Regions from separate parts of the Vibrio sp. 970 genome, predicted to be linked through region 2. Evidence: predicted binding sites of a transcription regulator. Region 2 holds the regulator's gene; each other region holds the start of a gene.
The links. The regulator CRP, encoded in region 2, controls carbon source genes, mostly activating them, when cyclic AMP is high. The targets are predictions, from matches to a motif close to TGTGANNNNNNTCACA.
Positions count from the first base shown of each region.

Region 1: the regulator CRP is predicted to act here: its motif matches at 3,762-3,777, upstream of udp (uridine phosphorylase).
Region 3: the regulator CRP is predicted to act here: its motif matches at 4,391-4,406, upstream of cytR (DNA-binding transcriptional regulator CytR).

Region 1 covers NZ_JAWOTW010000004.1:18,375-24,412, reverse strand. Annotated here, with positions in the region: gene R7Q11_RS07155 (methyl-accepting chemotaxis protein) at 1-1,426, shown strand, start outside; gene R7Q11_RS07150 (DUF1887 family protein) at 1,590-2,750, shown strand; gene udp (uridine phosphorylase) at 2,908-3,666, opposite strand; gene R7Q11_RS07140 (zinc/cadmium/mercury/lead-transporting ATPase) at 3,981-6,038, opposite strand, start outside.
Region 2 covers NZ_JAWOTW010000025.1:28,770-34,807, reverse strand. Annotated here, with positions in the region: gene R7Q11_RS23110 (TIGR02444 family protein) at 1-464, shown strand, start outside; gene R7Q11_RS23105 (hydrolase) at 552-1,559, shown strand; gene R7Q11_RS23100 (YheU family protein) at 1,593-1,805, shown strand; gene R7Q11_RS23095 (phosphoribulokinase) at 1,931-2,800, shown strand; gene crp (cAMP-activated global transcriptional regulator CRP) at 3,041-3,673, shown strand; gene R7Q11_RS23085 (DUF1338 domain-containing protein) at 3,810-4,601, opposite strand; gene astD (succinylglutamate-semialdehyde dehydrogenase) at 4,850-6,038, opposite strand, start outside.
Region 3 covers NZ_JAWOTW010000005.1:153,044-159,081, forward strand. Annotated here, with positions in the region: gene rplD (50S ribosomal protein L4) at 1-204, opposite strand, end outside; gene rplC (50S ribosomal protein L3) at 222-851, opposite strand; gene rpsJ (30S ribosomal protein S10) at 866-1,177, opposite strand; gene rpmE (50S ribosomal protein L31) at 1,634-1,855, opposite strand; gene priA (primosomal protein N') at 2,152-4,356, shown strand; gene cytR (DNA-binding transcriptional regulator CytR) at 4,660-5,688, shown strand; gene ftsN (cell division protein FtsN) at 5,914-6,038, shown strand, end outside.

The DNA.
Region 1 (6,038 bases), on a different contig from region 2:
AGTAATTACCTCTGATGCCCTCGCCAGTTCCAACCCTGAGTTTGTTACGCAAGCCGTAGCTAAAAACCGCAAAGCAGTAACGCACTTGAATTACGCATTCCGCGGGTTGGTGACTCAGCTTCCTGAGCTAGAAAAAGCTTTTGGCGAATCTGTAGAGCAATTTACTCGTGACGTTGGTATGCGTGGCGGTGTGCTAGACCAACATAATAATTACCTCAATGCCCGCGCCGCTTTGTATAACAATATCGCCAACCTAGCAAATAAAGTGGATTCAACCATGGCGATTCTTGAGCAATTCACGACAACCGCAACAGATAAGCTCAATGAATCATTGGCAGACGCAGGTGACATATATTCGGCGGGTGTAACGAAAGCCATCATCATTGGCGTTATTGTCGTTTTACTCGCGACAGCTATTGGCTACCACATCGCACAAAGCGTTCGCGAACCGTTGACTCGTATTCTAAAAGTGTTAGAAAGCCTGACTGAAGGTGATATGACACAGCGTATCGACATTCGCTATAACAACGAATTCAGCCGTGTGAGTGGACACATTAACTCACTCGCCGACAACCTTCACGAGATCTTGGTGAAACTCAACGAAGCGTCAGAAAACCTATCGTCAACCGCGACAACCAACGAACGCACCTCTTCGCAAGCACAAATTAAATTGAGCTCTCAACGCGAACAAACGGCAAACGTCGCTACCGCGATGACAGAAATGTCTCATTCAGTGCAGGAAGTCGCGCAAAGTGCGCAAGGCTCGCTAGAAATGGTGCAACGCGTCGAATCTGCCTCTGAAGAAGGCAGAAATGTTATGAGCAGTAACATCTCAACCATTAATCAACTAGAAACACGTTTGAACGAATCGGTCTCCGCAGTTTCTGAGCTACAAAAAATGAGTGGTCAAATTGGGTCTATCCTTGATGTGATCCGCAACATTGCGGAGCAAACCAACCTACTGGCATTGAACGCGGCAATTGAAGCGGCTCGCGCTGGTGAACAAGGTCGCGGCTTCGCGGTAGTGGCAGATGAAGTACGAGTACTCGCATCAAGAACGACTCAATCAACCACTGAAATTGAATCCATGATCAGTAATCTGCAATCTAGCTCGCAATCGGCGAACCAAGTCATACAAAGCTGTATGAGCGATATGGAGATGTCGGTTGAGCAAGCGTCAAAAGCGAACAGCTCAATGGAAGAGATCCAGGCGCTAATTATTGAGATCAGCCAAATGAGTACGCACATTTCACAAGCAGCAGCAGAGCAAAGTGAAACATCAACAGACATTGCTCGCAGTATTGAAGATATCAACAGCATCGCCGATGAAAGTTTCCAAGCCATGTCGAGTATCGCACAAACCAGTGAATCACTGACCCACTTGGCTCATCAGCAAAATGAATTGGTCCACCGCTTTAAGTTATAAATACTTTATAATTAAGAGTATTAATTAGTGCAATTAACTGTATAAGGGCGACTTTTTGTTAAGTCGCCCTTGTTTTTTGTCGGCCATGTCTACATATGATTAATAAGGCCAGCTCATCCCCTTGCACAACTCTTTTCGAGCGGCCTCATAAAAAGGAAAATCTATGGCTGTTCATGTTGGTATTATCGACCAAGACCCAGTGAGATTGGTCACTCCTCTATTAGATAATCGTACGCTAAGCACACATATCGTCTTCATCGGAGACAAGAGCCAGTTAGATATATTTGACCGACTGAGTGCCGTTTTAGATCAACGAGAAATTACTTCTGAATTTTTTGAAATTCCATCCGCTGTTAATACATCTCTGATCAAACAAGCAATTCAAAAACTGGCAAAAGATCTCCATGAACGCGGCGAAGATGTAAAATTGAACGCGAGCTGTGGTCTTCGTCATCGCTTGTTGTCGGTGTACGAAGTTTTCCGTACCTATCGCTGGCCAATTTTTGTGGTTGAGCCTAGTAGCGATAAGCTTTGTTGGTTATACCCTGATGGCAAAGAAGATACCCAAGTCGAAGATCACATTACGATTGCAGATTACCTCACTATCTTTGGTGCACGCGGCGAGTTTCACCACGTTGATTTACCACCTCTTCTTGATAAAAAATTGTATGAACTTGGTGAACGATGGGCCTCAAATGCGCTTGAGCTTGGGCCAGGTCTAGCAACACTTAACTACCTTGCAACCACATGCCGCAAAGAACAAAAGCTTGATGTCGAGCTCTCCGAAAAACAGCAGGGCTACCGTGAGCTCAACATGTTGCTTTCAGATTTAGTAGAAGCAGAAATCGCCACCTATGAGAATGGCGTTTTAACGTTTGCAGATGAAGATGCTCGACGCTTTTCAAACGGTGAGTGGTTAGAAACTTTGGTTCACAGCACCGTGAAGCAAATCCAAGACACCATGCCGACGATCCAAGATCGATCGTTAAATGTTCAGGTTTATCGCAAACTTGGTGAAAGTGAAGTACGCAATGAGTTAGATGTCGCAACAGTTGTAAACAACAAGTTGCACATCATCGAGTGCAAAACCAAAGGCATGAGAGATGACGGCGACGATACTTTATATAAGTTAGAATCGCTTCGCGATCTATTAGGTGGCTTACAAGCGCGCGCAATGTTGGTGAGCTTCCGTCCTCTTCGTCACAATGACATTACTCGTGCTGAAGACTTAGGGCTAGCCCTGATTGGCCCTGATGAGCTTAAAGATTTAAGAACGCACTTAACTGCTTGGTTTAAAGACGCGGGCGGTTCAGACGAGATATAGTGCCATTAAGAAAAGCTAAAATTCACAACGATAAAAAGCAGCATTAATGCTGCTTTTTTTATACCTAAATTTTAGCTGTACGCATTTCTATAACTAGAAAAAAACCAGAGGTTAGCCTCTGGTTTTTTCTGTTTGTTTAAATGCCAACTATAGGGGCTTAAAGCATTTTACGCGCTGCTTCTACAACCACTTTAATTGAACGCGCTTCCGTTTCTTTCAGAGTTGAATGATCTGGAATCTCTTTTTGTGTACGGTTGATGATAACACCTGCCACACAACCCGCTTTTAAACCAGAGCTCGCACACATTGTTAGCAGTGTTGCAGACTCCATCTCGAAGTTAAGTACGCCCATGTCTTGCCATTCTTGCATAGAGCCTTGGAAACGCTTAACAACACGACCAGAGAACGTATCGTAACGTTCTTGACCAGGGTAGAACGTGTCGCTTGATGCAGTCACACCCATGTGAACTGTAGCGCCAGACTCTTCTACCGCTGCTTTCATTGCGGTTGCTACTTCAAAGTCAGCAACTGCTGGGAATTCCATAGGAGCAAAGTGTAGGCTCGCACCGTCAAGACGAACTGACCCCGTCGTTACGATCATGTCACCCACGTTTACATGCGGTTGAATTGCACCCGTTGTACCAACACGTAGGAAAGTACGAACACCAAGCTGTGCCAATTCCTCAACTGCGATAGAGGTAGAAGGACCACCAATACCTGTAGAACAAACCACAACAGGTTTACCGTCTAGCTCTGCACGGTATAGCGTGTATTCACGATGGCTTGCTAGAAATACTGGATTTTCCATTTGTTCTGCGATTTTTTGAACACGCGCTGGGTCACCAGGAATGATCGCTAGAGTCGCACCATTAAGATCAGCTTCAGTAACACCTAAATGGAATACAGCTTGAGACATAAGTCGCTCCTTATTGTGGCTTATTTTATGAACAATAAGCTCATTAATCAGTTATTGGGTACAGATGCACTGTAGCGAACCTTTCACCAACATAGAGTGATCACAATCACAATGACAAAATGTAATGAAAATGAAATTTCAAACAAAACTGGTATTGATCACACTTTAAGGGGCGTTAGATCATTTTGTTGCATAGCAATGCGTGATTTCAAGGACAAGAAAAACGTCTGATCGCATCAGGTTAATACGGTTAAAAAAAGCCCGATACACGAATGCCTCGGGCTATTAATGAGTGGGATCATTGGTTAGGTCAGTTATTTGATCTGTTTGGACTCAAAACGAAGTAATCTCAACGCATTCAATGTCACCAGTGCTGTTGCACCACTGTCAGCTAATACTGCAACCCACAACCCAGTAACCCCAAGTAAACTTGTCACTAAGAATACACCTTTCAAACCTAGCGCTAACGCGACATTCTGACGAATGTTACTTAGCGTCGCACGCGACAGTTCTATCATGGCAGGTAGCTCAATCAACCGGTTGTGTGTTAACGCCGCATCAGCAGTCTCGAGCGCAACATCCGTACCGCCTCCCATCGCAATACCAATGCTCGAAGCTTTCATGGCTGGAGCATCATTGATACCGTCTCCCACCATCGCAACGGTATGTTGTTGTGATAGTTTCTCGACGTAATGCACCTTGTCTGCAGGTAACAAACTCGCTTTATAATCCAAGCCTATTCTATTTGCCATTGCTTCTGCACTTCTCGGGTTGTCACCCGTTAGCATCACCGACGTGACCCCAAGTTCCTTCAACATTGCGATAGCTTGCTGGGCATCTGAGCGCAATGTATCTTGCCATGCGATCACGCCAATGACCTCGTCATCGAAACGCACAATGACAACCGTTTTACCTTGTTGTTCCAACGTAACCACTTGCTCTTTGGCTTCTTGAGAAAGTGGAAAGTCTGCCTTTGAAGGCGTGACCACTTGGACCATTTTTCCATCGACGTAACCTGTGACACCAGAGCCTACTTGCGCGGTTTTATCCAACGCTTCAGGAATAGTAAGCCCCTGCTCTTGCACTTTGGTAACTAAAGAAACCGCTAGAGGATGACTTGAACCAACCTCGATTGACGCAGTTAGGCTAAGTAACTTGTCTTCATCCATATCAAAAGCAAAGACGTCAGTCACTTCTGGTTTACCTTGCGTCAGTGTCCCAGTTTTATCAAATGCGACAGACTCAACCTTGCCAAGCAACTCAAGCGCCGCACCACCTTTGATCAATGCGCCCCGCTTAGCAGCTGCCGCCAAGCCAGAAGTGATCGCCGCAGGCGTTGAAATGACTAATGCACATGGACAAGCAATCAACAGCAGGGCGAGTCCTCGATAGATCCACGTTTCCCACGGTTGGGCAAATAGTAATGGCGGCGTAACGATAACCATCAGAGACACCAGCATCATTAGCGGCGTATACCAACGGCTAAATTTATCAAGAAAGCGTTCTAATGGTGCCTTACGAGATTCGGCTTCTTCAATCAAATGAAGAATTCGGTCTATCGCATTCTCGCCCTGACGGGAAGTCACCTGTAAGCGAACCACTTTATCGACAACCACAGCCCCGGCCATCACTTTGCCACCGGTTTGATGTTCAACGGGAACAGATTCTCCCGTTAACGCACTTTCGTCAAAACTCGCAAGCGCATCTTGCAAAACACCGTCGGCAGGCAAACGACCTCCGGGTGCGACTTCTATGATATCCCCTGGTTTAAGCTGAGCAGCTGGTACTTCTTTACGCTCTCCATCAATAATTAAAATTGAATTTTCTGGGACTAAGTCCATTAACGCCTGGACACCGCTTCGCGCGCGAGATGATGCATATGCTTCTAACTTTTCACCAATAAGGAAAAGCAATAACACCATTGCGGCTTCGGCGGTTTCACCTAAATATAAAGCGCCGAGCGCCGCTACACTCATTAACGTTTCAATCGCAAAAGGCGTACCGCTACGCGCCAACTTAAATGCTTTGAGCGCGATTGGGTATAAACCAAGTAAACACGTCAAAGTGAATAACCAAGCGCTTATTTGAGGGTCGATCTTAGAAATTACTGCCGCAGTAGCCATTGCACCAGCAATCGAGAGAATTTGGATGTTGTCTCTTATGACGCCAAGCCAGCCTTTCTTTGTAGTGCTTGGTTTTGGAGCATCAAGTGAAGAGAGCGGGAAACCCGTTTTTTGGGCTGTCTGCTCTATCGTAGCTATCAGCTCTAGACCATCAAAATCGACGACCAGTTTTTCTGTTGCAAACAAAACCTTGGCTTGGCTGACGCCTTGTAAAGACGTAATGGCTTTCTCAAGCTTTTGCGCACAAGA
Region 2 (6,038 bases):
CACTCACCCTAGAACACCTTTGGCAGTTTAGTCTGCAGTTTTATGGTGTGCGAGAAGTGAAAGAGGCGTGCTTATCATTGCAAAACAACTACCACGGTAACGTGAACCTACTCCTGCTGCTCAGATGGCTCGATGAGCAGCAACTCATTTTCCAAGAAAAAGACTGGCCCTTGGTGCAAGACTGTCTAGGTAGAAGCGAAACTTTACTTCACTCCTTTCGCGACCTTCGTCGCCACCTTAAGTCTCAAGTCAATGACGCTTTGTATCGTGAGACCTTGCAGTTTGAGCTGCAACTAGAAAAGCAGCAACAAGCGGATTTGGTGGACTGCATTAACTCACTTGCACTACTCAAAAATGATGGTGACCCACTGACGTTGAGATACTGTCGTCAACTCGGTGGGGAGCATTTGCAGCAAGCCTTTGCTATTCCGGTGCCAAACATTCAACCACCAAAACGCCCATAAATCTGTAGAATACCTATAATCTTTATAAAGGATTATATTAATAAGTTCTTCAACGGACACCGAAGGACCGCATAAGAGCAGTTAGGTATGACACAATTTTTCGCAGCCGCCGGGATCAAAAACCCGCATCTCCAAACGCTTTTGCCGCGTTTTATTCGCAAAAAAGCGTTATTTACGCCGATTTGGCAAACCCTCGATACATCCGATGGCGACTTTCTCGATCTCGCGTGGAGCGAGGACCCAACCCAAGAGCCTGCACAAAAAAAGCCGATTTTTGTTTTATTTCATGGATTAGAGGGGTGCTTCTATAGCCCTTATGCCAATGGGTTAATGAATGCATTTGCTCAATCTGGATGGCTGTCGGTGATGATGCATTTTCGTGGCTGCAGCGGTAAACCAAACAAAAAAGCACGAGCTTACCACTCGGGTGAAGTGACGGATGCTCGTTACTTCCTAGAGCACCTTGAACAACGTTTTCCTGATAATCCCAAAGTTGCAGTTGGTATTTCTCTTGGCGGTAACATGTTGGCGAATTATTTAGCCCAATATAAAGACCACCCTATTTTGAATGCAGCGACTATTATCTCAGCGCCTTTAGACCTAGCGGCGTGTGCAAACCGTATAGAACAAGGCTTTTCAAAAGTGTATCGCCGTTATCTGCTTTCTTCACTGAAACGTAACGCGTTACAAAAGCATCATCTACTGCATGGCGAGCTTGCGCTGTCCTACAACTCAATAAAACGTGTCACACGATTGTATGAATTCGATGATTTGATTACGGCACCATTGCATGGCTTCAAAGACGCACAAGATTATTACGACCAATGCTCTGGCTTAAGTAAACTACAGCAAATCACGCTACCCACACTGATCATCCATGCCAAAGACGATCCGTTCATGACCGACGATGTGATCCCGAAGTTTGTTCTGCCAGATAACATTGATTACCGTCTCTTTGAACACGGTGGCCATGTTGGCTTCCTGACAGGAACGGCGTTAAAACCTAAGTTTTGGTTGGAGGAAGCGCTGCCCGCGTATTACGAAAGTATCGCCGCAGATTACCTTTCTGCTGTATCCAAGCAACGAACGCAGTAAACTAGCCGCTCATCATAAAAGTTAGAGGTATTTATGATCATTCCATGGCAAGACATTGCGCCGGAAACATTGGAAAACTTAATTCGTGAATTCGTCTTACGCGAAGGAACGGATTACGGAACCGTCGAGGTTTCTTTGCAAGACAAAATTGATCAAGTTAAAGCTCAATTGGAAAAAGGTGAAGCGGTTATCGTGTTCTCTGAGCTACACGAAACCGTCGATATTCAACATAAAACAAAATTTTAGACCCTTCACATTTTACCGTATCCCACTCGATGACAAGGTATTGTTACGTGCTATAGTGGGATATCGACCGTGCAGTAGTAACTCTACTGCACATTACAGGTAAGTAATTTTCGACAAGGTTTGTCATGTCAGCTAAACACCCAATTATTGCGGTTACTGGTTCGTCCGGTGCCGGCACGACCACTACATCTGAAGCCTTCCGTAAAATGTTCAATATGATGAACGTTAAACCCGCATGGGTTGAAGGCGATAGCTTCCATCGCTTTACTCGCCCAGAAATGGACATCGAAATTCGCAAAGCCCGCGAGCAAGGTCGACACATTAGCTACTTTGGCCCACAAGCTAATGACTTCCCGGGACTAGAAGAGTTTTTCCGTAAGTTCGGGCATGATGGCACTGGCAGCGTGCGCCGTTATCTGCACACGTTTGACGAAGCGGTTCCCTACAATCAAATGCCAGGCACGTTTACACCGTGGCAAGACTTACCCGAAAACAGCGACGTGCTGTTTTATGAAGGGTTACATGGTGGCGTGGTGGATGGTGATGTTAATGTTGCTCAACATGTGGATTTCTTAATTGGCATGGTGCCGATTGTGAACTTAGAGTGGATACAAAAATTCGTACGCGACACTCGCGATCGCGGCCATTCGCGTGAAGCGGTAATGGACTCAATCGTGCGATCCATGGACGATTACCTCAACTATATCACTCCTCAGTTTTCTCGTACTCACATCAACTTCCAGCGCGTACCGACCGTTGATACTTCCAACCCACTTAATGCAAAAGGCATCCCTAGTTTGGATGAGAGTTTTGTGGTGATTCGCCTACGCGGTATCAAGAATGTCGACTTCCCATATCTGCTGGCCATGATTGATGGCTCATTCATGTCACGCCACAACACGATTGTCGTACCCGGCGGTAAGATGAGCTTTGCAATGGAGCTCATAGTTCGGCCTATCCTACAACAGCTCATCGAAACAGGGAAAATTGGCTAAAAACCTGCCTGCGAAGATGTTTACTTTTCATACCGTGATCATGTGCACAGTTTTGCTTACAAAATCTCAATCATGGCACGATTAAAATCAAGAAATCGTTTTCGAAAAAGGATACTATTTCTTACCGAAACACAAGAGAGCTTGCAGCATATAAAAAGTGCTCTTATTCTAGTAGGCCTAATTCAGGCTTAGCTAAAATATGGATAGCGCAAGCGTACCCTGCAGAGGAAGTGAGATATTATGGTTCTAGGTAAACCTCAAACCGACCCAACATTAGAGTGGTTTCTTTCACACTGTCATATTCATAAGTACCCTTCAAAGAGCACGCTAATTCACGCGGGCGAAAAGGCAGAAACTTTGTACTACATCGTTAAAGGTTCTGTTGCGGTTCTTATCAAAGACGAAGAAGGTAAGGAGATGATCCTTTCTTACCTAAACCAAGGAGACTTTATTGGTGAACTTGGTCTATTCGAGGAAGACCAAGAGCGCACAGCTTGGGTTCGTGCTAAATCTCCTTGTGAAGTTGCTGAAATTTCTTTCAAGAAGTTCCGTCAGCTTATCCAAGTAAACCCAGACATCCTAATGCGTCTTTCTGCGCAGATGGCTCGTCGTCTTCAAGTAACTAGCCAAAAAGTGGGTGACCTGGCGTTCCTAGACGTAACTGGTCGTATCGCTCAGACGCTTCTGAACCTTGCAAAACAACCAGACGCAATGACTCACCCAGACGGCATGCAAATCAAGATCACTCGTCAAGAAATCGGTCAAATTGTTGGCTGTTCTCGTGAGACAGTAGGTCGTATTTTGAAGATGCTAGAAGAGCAGAACCTAATCTCTGCTCACGGTAAAACCATCGTGGTTTACGGTACTCGTTAATCTCAAACTAGAGTGACACGAACAAAATTATAAAAGCCACCAATGGCAACATTGGTGGCTTTTTATTTGCTCATGACCAAATGAGATAGGGTGCAGCGAACACTAATGAGTAAGCTTAACAGGTTAACCCTAAAACTTAGCCATTCGTACTTTCAAAGATTTTGTCAGCTGAAGCGGCCACGAAACCTGGGTACAAATCACCATTTTCCATCGGATAGCGCTTAGCAAATTCATAAAACCCGCCAGGGATAATTTCAGTGCCTTCGCTAAAACGAACCGCTACTTTATCAGCCATGGTCGATGACTGCTCTAGCAACACCTCAGGAGTGCCCTTCACTTCACCACCATTTTCATTAATGGTAAACCCAGCGGTACGCAGATGATCGTTTACCTGCTTCACTTCTTCATATTCATTGAGTTGGTTAACGCTCACCGTGAAGTGGTTTGCTCCGTAACCATGCGCCGCAAGCCAAGATGCGTACTCACTTTCTTTAGCCAACGTTTGGTAATCAGCAAAGCTTAAATCCCACAAGCGTCCACCATGTAAGAATGCGCTATCGTTCAGCTTGTCAGCATCGACTTGTGCCACCAAATTTTTCACAATCTCTTGTAGCTCAGGCGAGCACTCTTCAACTTTTAGCTCACTAATAAATACTTTAGGTTGCTTCGGATCTGGGTGCTCATAGTGCTTAGCAACCAGCTTTTTGCTTTCGAAAATGTAATCACCACACGCCTTGTAACCAATAGCTACAAATGGCTTAGCTAGAGTTTCAATACCAAGAGGCGCGATATTGAAGGTACGTAAAGCTATATGATCATTCATCAGAGGCTCATCTTCTTGAAGCAGCTGATGCACTTTAGCAGCCGAAGGGCAAAGACGTTGAATGTAATCTTGCCATAGCGATTCAAATAACACATCGGGCGTCATAACGACTCCTTGTTACGAGATGTAGAGTTTAAAGGTAAGCGGAAGTTGGCTGCTCGTTCACAACAAAAGTTGTCCAGAATAATGAACGAGCAACCATCAACCTGTGACGGTAAATGCCAGTCAGTCAACACGCTTTTCCGAGTCTTTGCTCACTTTTCGTGTTCTGCCAACGATCACTACAACCCATACCTAAATGATGCGCCGGCAAGGTGAGCCGCAATGCATAGTTGCGACTCTATTATTAAAACTTATAGCGCTACACCTGGACTCAATGTTGCAGGCAAGACAGTCTCTTGACCTTCCATTGATGCCATTGGGTACGCACAGTAATCTGCTGCGTAGTAAGCGCTTGGGCGCAAGTTACCCGACGCCCCCGGACCACCAAATGGCGCATCACCGCTTGCCCCAGTAAGCTGGCGGTTACGGTTCACGATTCCTGCACGAATGTGGTCAACGAAGTATTCCCATTCTTGGTCGTCGGTTGAAACCAAACCAGCAGATAAGCCAAAGCGCGTATCGTTTGCTAGCGCCACGGCTTTGTCTAATCCTTCGTAGCGCACCACTTGCAGAAGTGGGCCGAAGTACTCTTCATCTGGTAACTCAGCAATGTTCGTTACATCAATGATGCCTGGAGAAACAAACGCCGCCTCTCCTGCTTTCGCTTCAATCAAGCTTTCACCGCCAAGAGACTGTAGATTAGCTTGTGCATCAAGAATAAACTTGGCTGCCGCGACCGAAATTTGCGGTCCCATAAATGGCGCAGGTTCTGCAAATGGTTGGTCTACGCGAATATTGCGTGTCGCTTCAACGAGTTTGGTGATAAGCGCATCGCCTTTTTCACCCAATGGCACATACAAACGACGAGCACACGTACAACGCTGCCCAGCACTGATAAACGCTGACTGGATGATGGTGTAAACCGTGGCATCCAAATCACCATATTTATCAGAGATCACCATCGGGTTATTACCACCCATTTCTAGTGCGAGCATCTTGCCCGGTTGACCCGCAAATTGACGGTGTAATACATGCCCCGTATTTGCGCTACCCGTAAACAGTACGCCATCGATGCCTTTTGCGTCAGCTAGGGCGATACCAGTTTCTTTCGCGCCTTGAACAAGGTTAATCACGCCTTTCGGCAGACCGGCTTCTTCCCATAACTTCATTGCCAATTCACCCGTCCATGGCGTTTGCTCAGACGGTTTGAAGACTACCGTGTTACCAGCCAGTAGCGCAGGCACAATGTGACCATTTGGTAGGTGGCCTGGGAAGTTGTAAGGACCAAACACCGCCATCACGCCCAATGGGCGGTGGCGCAATACGATTTGGTTGCCTGCTGCTTCACGGCTCGCCTCACCAGTACGGTCATGATAAGCGCGAATCGAAATGGCAATTTTACCTGCCATGGCTGCTGCTTCAGTGCGCGTTTCCCAAATC
Region 3 (6,038 bases), on a different contig from region 2:
ACGCGCACGGCCAGTACCTTTTTGACGCCATGGCTTAGCGCCACCGCCAGAAACTTCTGAACGTGTTTTTTGAGCACGAGTACCTTGACGAGCACCTGCTGCGTACGCAACAACTACTTGGTGTACAAGAGCTTCGTTAAACTCACGTCCGAAAGTAGTTTCGGAAACAGTTAGTGCATCGGCACCTTTAACCATTAGTTCCATTACTTACTCCTGAGACGTTATGCTTTAACAGCTGGTTTAACGATCACGTTGCCGCCAGTTGCGCCTGGGACTGCACCTTTAATAAGAAGCAGGTTGCGCTCAGCGTCAACACGTACGATCTCTAGGTTTTGAGTCGTTACACGCTCAGCACCCATGTGACCTGCCATTTTCTTGCCTTTAAATACGCGACCTGGAGTCTGACATTGACCGATAGAACCAGGAGCACGGTGAGACAATGAGTTACCGTGAGTCATATCTTGAGTACGGAAGTTCCAACGCTTAACAGCGCCTTGGAAACCTTTACCCTTAGATGTACCAGTAACGTCTACTTTCTTAGTTTCGTTGAATAGTTCAACAGTTAGTTCTGAACCAACTTCGAACTCTTCGCCGTTTTCTAAACGGAATTCCCAAAGACCGCGACCAGCTTCAACGCCAGCTTTAGCAAAGTGACCTGCTTCAGCTTTGTTTACACGGTTAGCTTTCTTAGAACCAGCTGTAACCTGGATTGCTGCGTAGCCGTCAGTTTCAAGAGTTTTCACTTGAGAAACACGGTTAGCTTCAACCTCAACAACTGTTACTGGGATAGAAACGCCTTCTTCAGTAAATACGCGGGTCATGCCCACTTTACGACCGATTAGACCAATCATACTTCTAATCTCCCTTAACCTAGGCTAATTTGAACGTCAACGCCCGCAGCAAGGTCTAGACGCATTAGAGCATCAACAGTCTTGTCTGTTGGCTCAACGATGTCGATTAGACGCTTGTGAGTACGGATTTCGTACTGGTCACGTGCTTTCTTGTTAACGTGTGGAGAGATAAGAACTGTGAAACGCTCTTTACGAGTTGGCAGTGGGATTGGACCACGAACCTGTGCGCCAGTGCGCTTAGCTGTTTCAACGATTTCCGCTGTAGAAGCATCGATTAGTTTGTAATCGAAAGCTTTTAGGCGGATACGGATACGTTGGTTCTGCATGAGACAGAGCTCCAAATTTAATAAATTACACAAACAATATCGCCACTCAAACTCGTAAAGACGAGAGAATGCCGATTGATTTATGTGAAACCGTAGCATCCAAGATTAGGACGCATTGTCAGTTAATTTTCGATTAACTATCCCTATATGCCAAAGTCACCTTTGAGGATAGTTTTTCCGAAGAAAAGATAGCTAATTGTATTAACCGCGAACATAAGCTGAGTATACATTACCTCGCAAATCCTTAGATTTGCTCGCTCCTCACTGCTCATTGGTTCACAACTGGCTTAACCAGTGCGCTGCATTATACAGATCACACTTTAGGTTGCAAGCGCTGAGTGAAAAATAATCGGGAATATTCCAAACCCCATACGTTCCTCTTCGCTTGGTAGCCATTAAAACAAAAAGGACGCCGAAGCGTCCTTTTCTAAACTGTAATCGTAATAGCGGCTGCTATTATTTCTTACCGCTTGATAGTGCACCGAAACGCTTGTTGAAGCGATCAACACGGCCGCCTGTATCAACGATACGTTGCTTACCAGTGTAGAATGGGTGACACTTGTCACATACGTCTAGGTGGATAGACTCTTTACCTAGAGTAGAGTTGAACTCAAAAGAGTTGCCGCAAGAACAAGTAGCTTTTACTGCTTTGTATTCTGGGTGGATACCAGCTTTCATGGGATAACCTCAATAGTAGGCCGTGTCGCTATACGAATCTAAGCCGCACACCACACGCAATTAATAATAAAATGGGATACCGCATCAACTAATTGCCGAAGCCATATCTCAAGGCGCGATATAGTAAAGAATCACATTGCTCGGATCAACACATTTGGCAACTTTTTCGCCACTTTTTTAGCCAGACTAATCATAGAGGCACGATTCACGCTGAATCGCATTGCTTTACTCGAATTTCCAAACCGATTTTAATAGACTCTCATTTCCTTTCCCTCTTTTTTAATAGCTAAGAATTTATGCGTCCAACCATTGCTAGAGTGGCATTACCCGTTCCGCTCGACAAACAATTTGATTACGCCATTCCGGGGCACCTGTTTCCGATCATTGGTGGACGCGTTTCCGTACCTTTTGGACGCCAAACGTTAGTTGGCATCGTAACCGCGATGGTTAATCACTCGGACTTTCCCAAAGATCAACTCAAGCCAATCAAAGCAGTTCTTGATTCTCAGCCGATATGGTCTGAAAAGCTTTATTCGTTGCTGACTTGGTGCAGCCAGTTCTACCAATACCCACTTGGAGATACGCTACACAATGCGATGCCAGCAGCTCTACGTAAAGGAAAGCCTGCAGATTTTGCGACGCTACAAGAGTGGCAAATTACCGAATCCGGTAAAGACAAGCTGATGCAAGGGCTTGATCGTCGAGCGGTCAAACAACAGAAGGTCTTGCAAATGTTGGTTAACGGCGCTTTGCCTCACCAGGAATTTGTCGACCAAGAGATAGCCTCAACAGTACTAAAGTCTTTAGAAGAGAAAGGCTGGATTGAACGTATCGAGAAGAAGCCTGTAATCACCCAGTGGGGACAGCACGTTGAATGCGACGTCGAGAAGCCAAAGCTCAACCACGAACAAGCGCTGGCTATTGCGAGTGTAAATAGCCAAACAGGTTTTGCTTGCTATTTATTAGAGGGAGTAACTGGCTCTGGTAAAACAGAAGTTTACTTAAACCTTATCAAACCAGTTTTAGAGCAAGGGAAACAAGCATTAGTTTTAGTACCTGAGATCGGTCTAACGCCCCAAACCATCAACCGCTTTAAACGCCGTTTTAATGTGCCAGTTGACGTCATCCACTCCGGGTTAAACGAGACGGAGCGTCTGAATGCGTGGCTTTCTGCACGCGACAAAGCGGCCGGAATCATTATCGGCACACGCTCTGCCCTACTCGCGCCTTTTGCTGATCTCGGGATTATCATTGTGGACGAGGAACATGACACCTCTTACAAACAGCAAGATAGCTTGCGTTATCATGCACGCGATGTTGCTGTAATGCGCGCTCATAAAGAACAAGTTCCGATTGTTCTGGGCTCAGCCACACCTGCACTGGAGACATTGCACAATGCTTTGTCAGGCAAGTATCACCATTTAACACTAACCCAACGAGCTGGCTCTGCCGTACCAACCACCAATAAAGTGTTAGATGTAAAAGGTCAGTATTTAGAAAGTGGCTTATCTGCCCAACTGATTGCCGAGATGCGCAAGCATTTAAAAGCTGGCAATCAAGTAATGTTGTTTCTTAACCGTCGAGGCTTTTCGCCCGCTTTGATGTGCCATGAATGCGGTTGGATTGCAGAATGTAAACGCTGTGATGCGTACTATACGTTCCACCATTACAGCAACGAAATACGCTGCCATCACTGCGGCTCACAACAACCGGTAATTCATCAGTGTCAGGGGTGTGGTTCAACTCAACTGGTTACCGTCGGCGTAGGAACGGAACAACTCGAACAACAATTGACTCAGTTATTTCCAGAATACAACGCCATTCGCATCGACAGAGACAGCACACGCCGCAAAGGCAGTTTGGAAGATGCCCTTGAATCGATTCGTAAAGGTGAACATCAAATTCTGATTGGCACCCAAATGCTGGCTAAGGGGCACCATTTTCCAAATGTAACACTCGTTGCTCTTTTGGATGTTGATGGCTCTCTCTATAGTAGTGACTTCCGCGCTTCCGAACGACTAGCGCAGTTGTTTATTCAAGTCGCAGGTCGTGCCGGCCGCGCAAGTAAACCTGGCGAGGTTATTCTACAAACCCACCATCCTGAGCACAGCTTGCTGCAGGCCCTGCTTCAAAAAGACTATCGCCACTTTGCTATGACTGCTCTGGAAGAACGCAAACTGGCTCAGCTTCCGCCTTATAGTTTCTTGACTCTGTTTAAAGCAGAGGCGAACCAAAGTGAGGTAGTTGAAGACTTCCTGCGTCAGGTTCGCTTTACGTTAGAGTCACACCCTCTGTTCGATGATTCCTGCATGGTGTTAGGCCCTACTCCTTCACCTTTGGCCAAGCGGGCTGGTAAATACCGTTGGCAACTATTACTGCAAACTCAGCATCGTTCATTGATGCAAAAGTTATTAACCAGTGCCAAACCTGCTATTGAGTTGTTGCCAAATGCTAAGAAAGTACGCTGGAATTTAGACATAGAACCACAAGATCTCAGCTAGCAAACGTTTAACTATGTAATGAATTACCATTTAATGTGACCAGAATCACACCAAGATTACAATTTTTGTTAAACAGACCGTAACTTTCACTTTAGAAATGAATAGACTATCCAAATTAGAAAAGTCTAAAGTGACTTGTTTGCACAGGCTTAGATTAAAACAATGACTATTCCCACAAATTGATATCGCGGTGAAGAATCCATTTTCCCACTCGTTAACACGAACTGAGCGAAGAGCAAACACAGCTCTAACTCGGTTTGATTACTCTGATTTCAAACCGGAATAACGTCATCTTGGCAAAAAATAAATGAGAGGTTAAAAACTATGGCGACAATGAAGGATGTTGCCCAGCTTGCGGGAGTGTCTACGGCTACGGTATCTCGAGCCTTAATGAATCCAGAGAAGGTCTCTTCTTCTACAAGAAAGAGAGTAGAAGATGCCGTACTTGAAGCGGGTTATTCTCCAAACTCATTAGCGCGCAACTTACGTAGAAACGAATCAAAAACCATTGTTACTATCGTTCCCGACATCTGTGATCCTTATTTTTCTGAAATTATTCGCGGTATTGAAGATGCAGCCATGGAACATGGCTATCTAGTCCTGCTGGGCGATAGCGGGCAACAGAAGAAACGCGAAAGCTCTTTCGTTAACCTCGTATTTACTAAGCAGGCAGATGGAATGCTACTGCTTGGTACAGATCTACCATTCGATGTCAGTAAGCCAGAGCAAAAGAACTTACCTCCGATGGTAATGGCGTGTGAATTTGCGCCAGAGCTCGAGCTTCCGACAGTACATATTGATAACCTGACCTCAGCATTTGAAGCGGTGAATTACCTGACCCAATTAGGTCATAAACGCATTGCTCAAATCTCTGGACCAGACACAGCAATATTGTGTCAGTTCCGCCAGCAAGGCTACCAACAAGCCCTGCGCCGTGCCGGCATCAATAAAGATCCACAATATAGTGTCATTACTGAGTTCTCTTTTGATGGCGGAGCAAAAGCCGTTCGTAAACTGCTCGAATTGCCAGAACCACCAACGGCTATTTTCTGTCACTGTGACACAATGGCCATCGGCGCAATTCAAGAAGCGAAAAAGCTTGGCTTACGAGTACCGCAAGATCTCTCTGTTGTGGGCTTTGATGACATTAACTTCGCTCAGTACTGCGATCCACCGTTGACCACCATATCTCAACCTCGCTATGAGATTGGTCGACAAGCGATGCTAATGATGCTCGAGATGTTAAAAGGCCACGACGTGCATTCAGGCTCGCGTCTGCTTGAAACTAATCTCGTCATTCGTGGAAGTGCAGCGCCACCACAGCGCCCTTAACCTAAAGATTAGGTATTCATCCCCAAAGCGGTGCTAAGGCGCCGCTTTTTTATTTACCCCTCCTGCTTTTTGTGTATCCCTGAATAAATGTAAGTGAGAACGGAAACACACTCCTACACTCGGGCGTTGTCGCGCTTTAGCTATCAAGATTCTATCAATAGGGTGTTTTCTCAACTCGTTCTGGATTAACATATTTGCAAGAATCCTTGATGACCAGAAATAACCGTGGCAAATAGAGATTATGTAAGACGGGGGCGAGGCGCCCCAAAAAAGTCGACAAAAAAACAGCCGCCGAGAAGAAAAAAACCTTGGCGCAGTGGCCTGCTCGCTATCTTGCTCGTGGGCGGTTT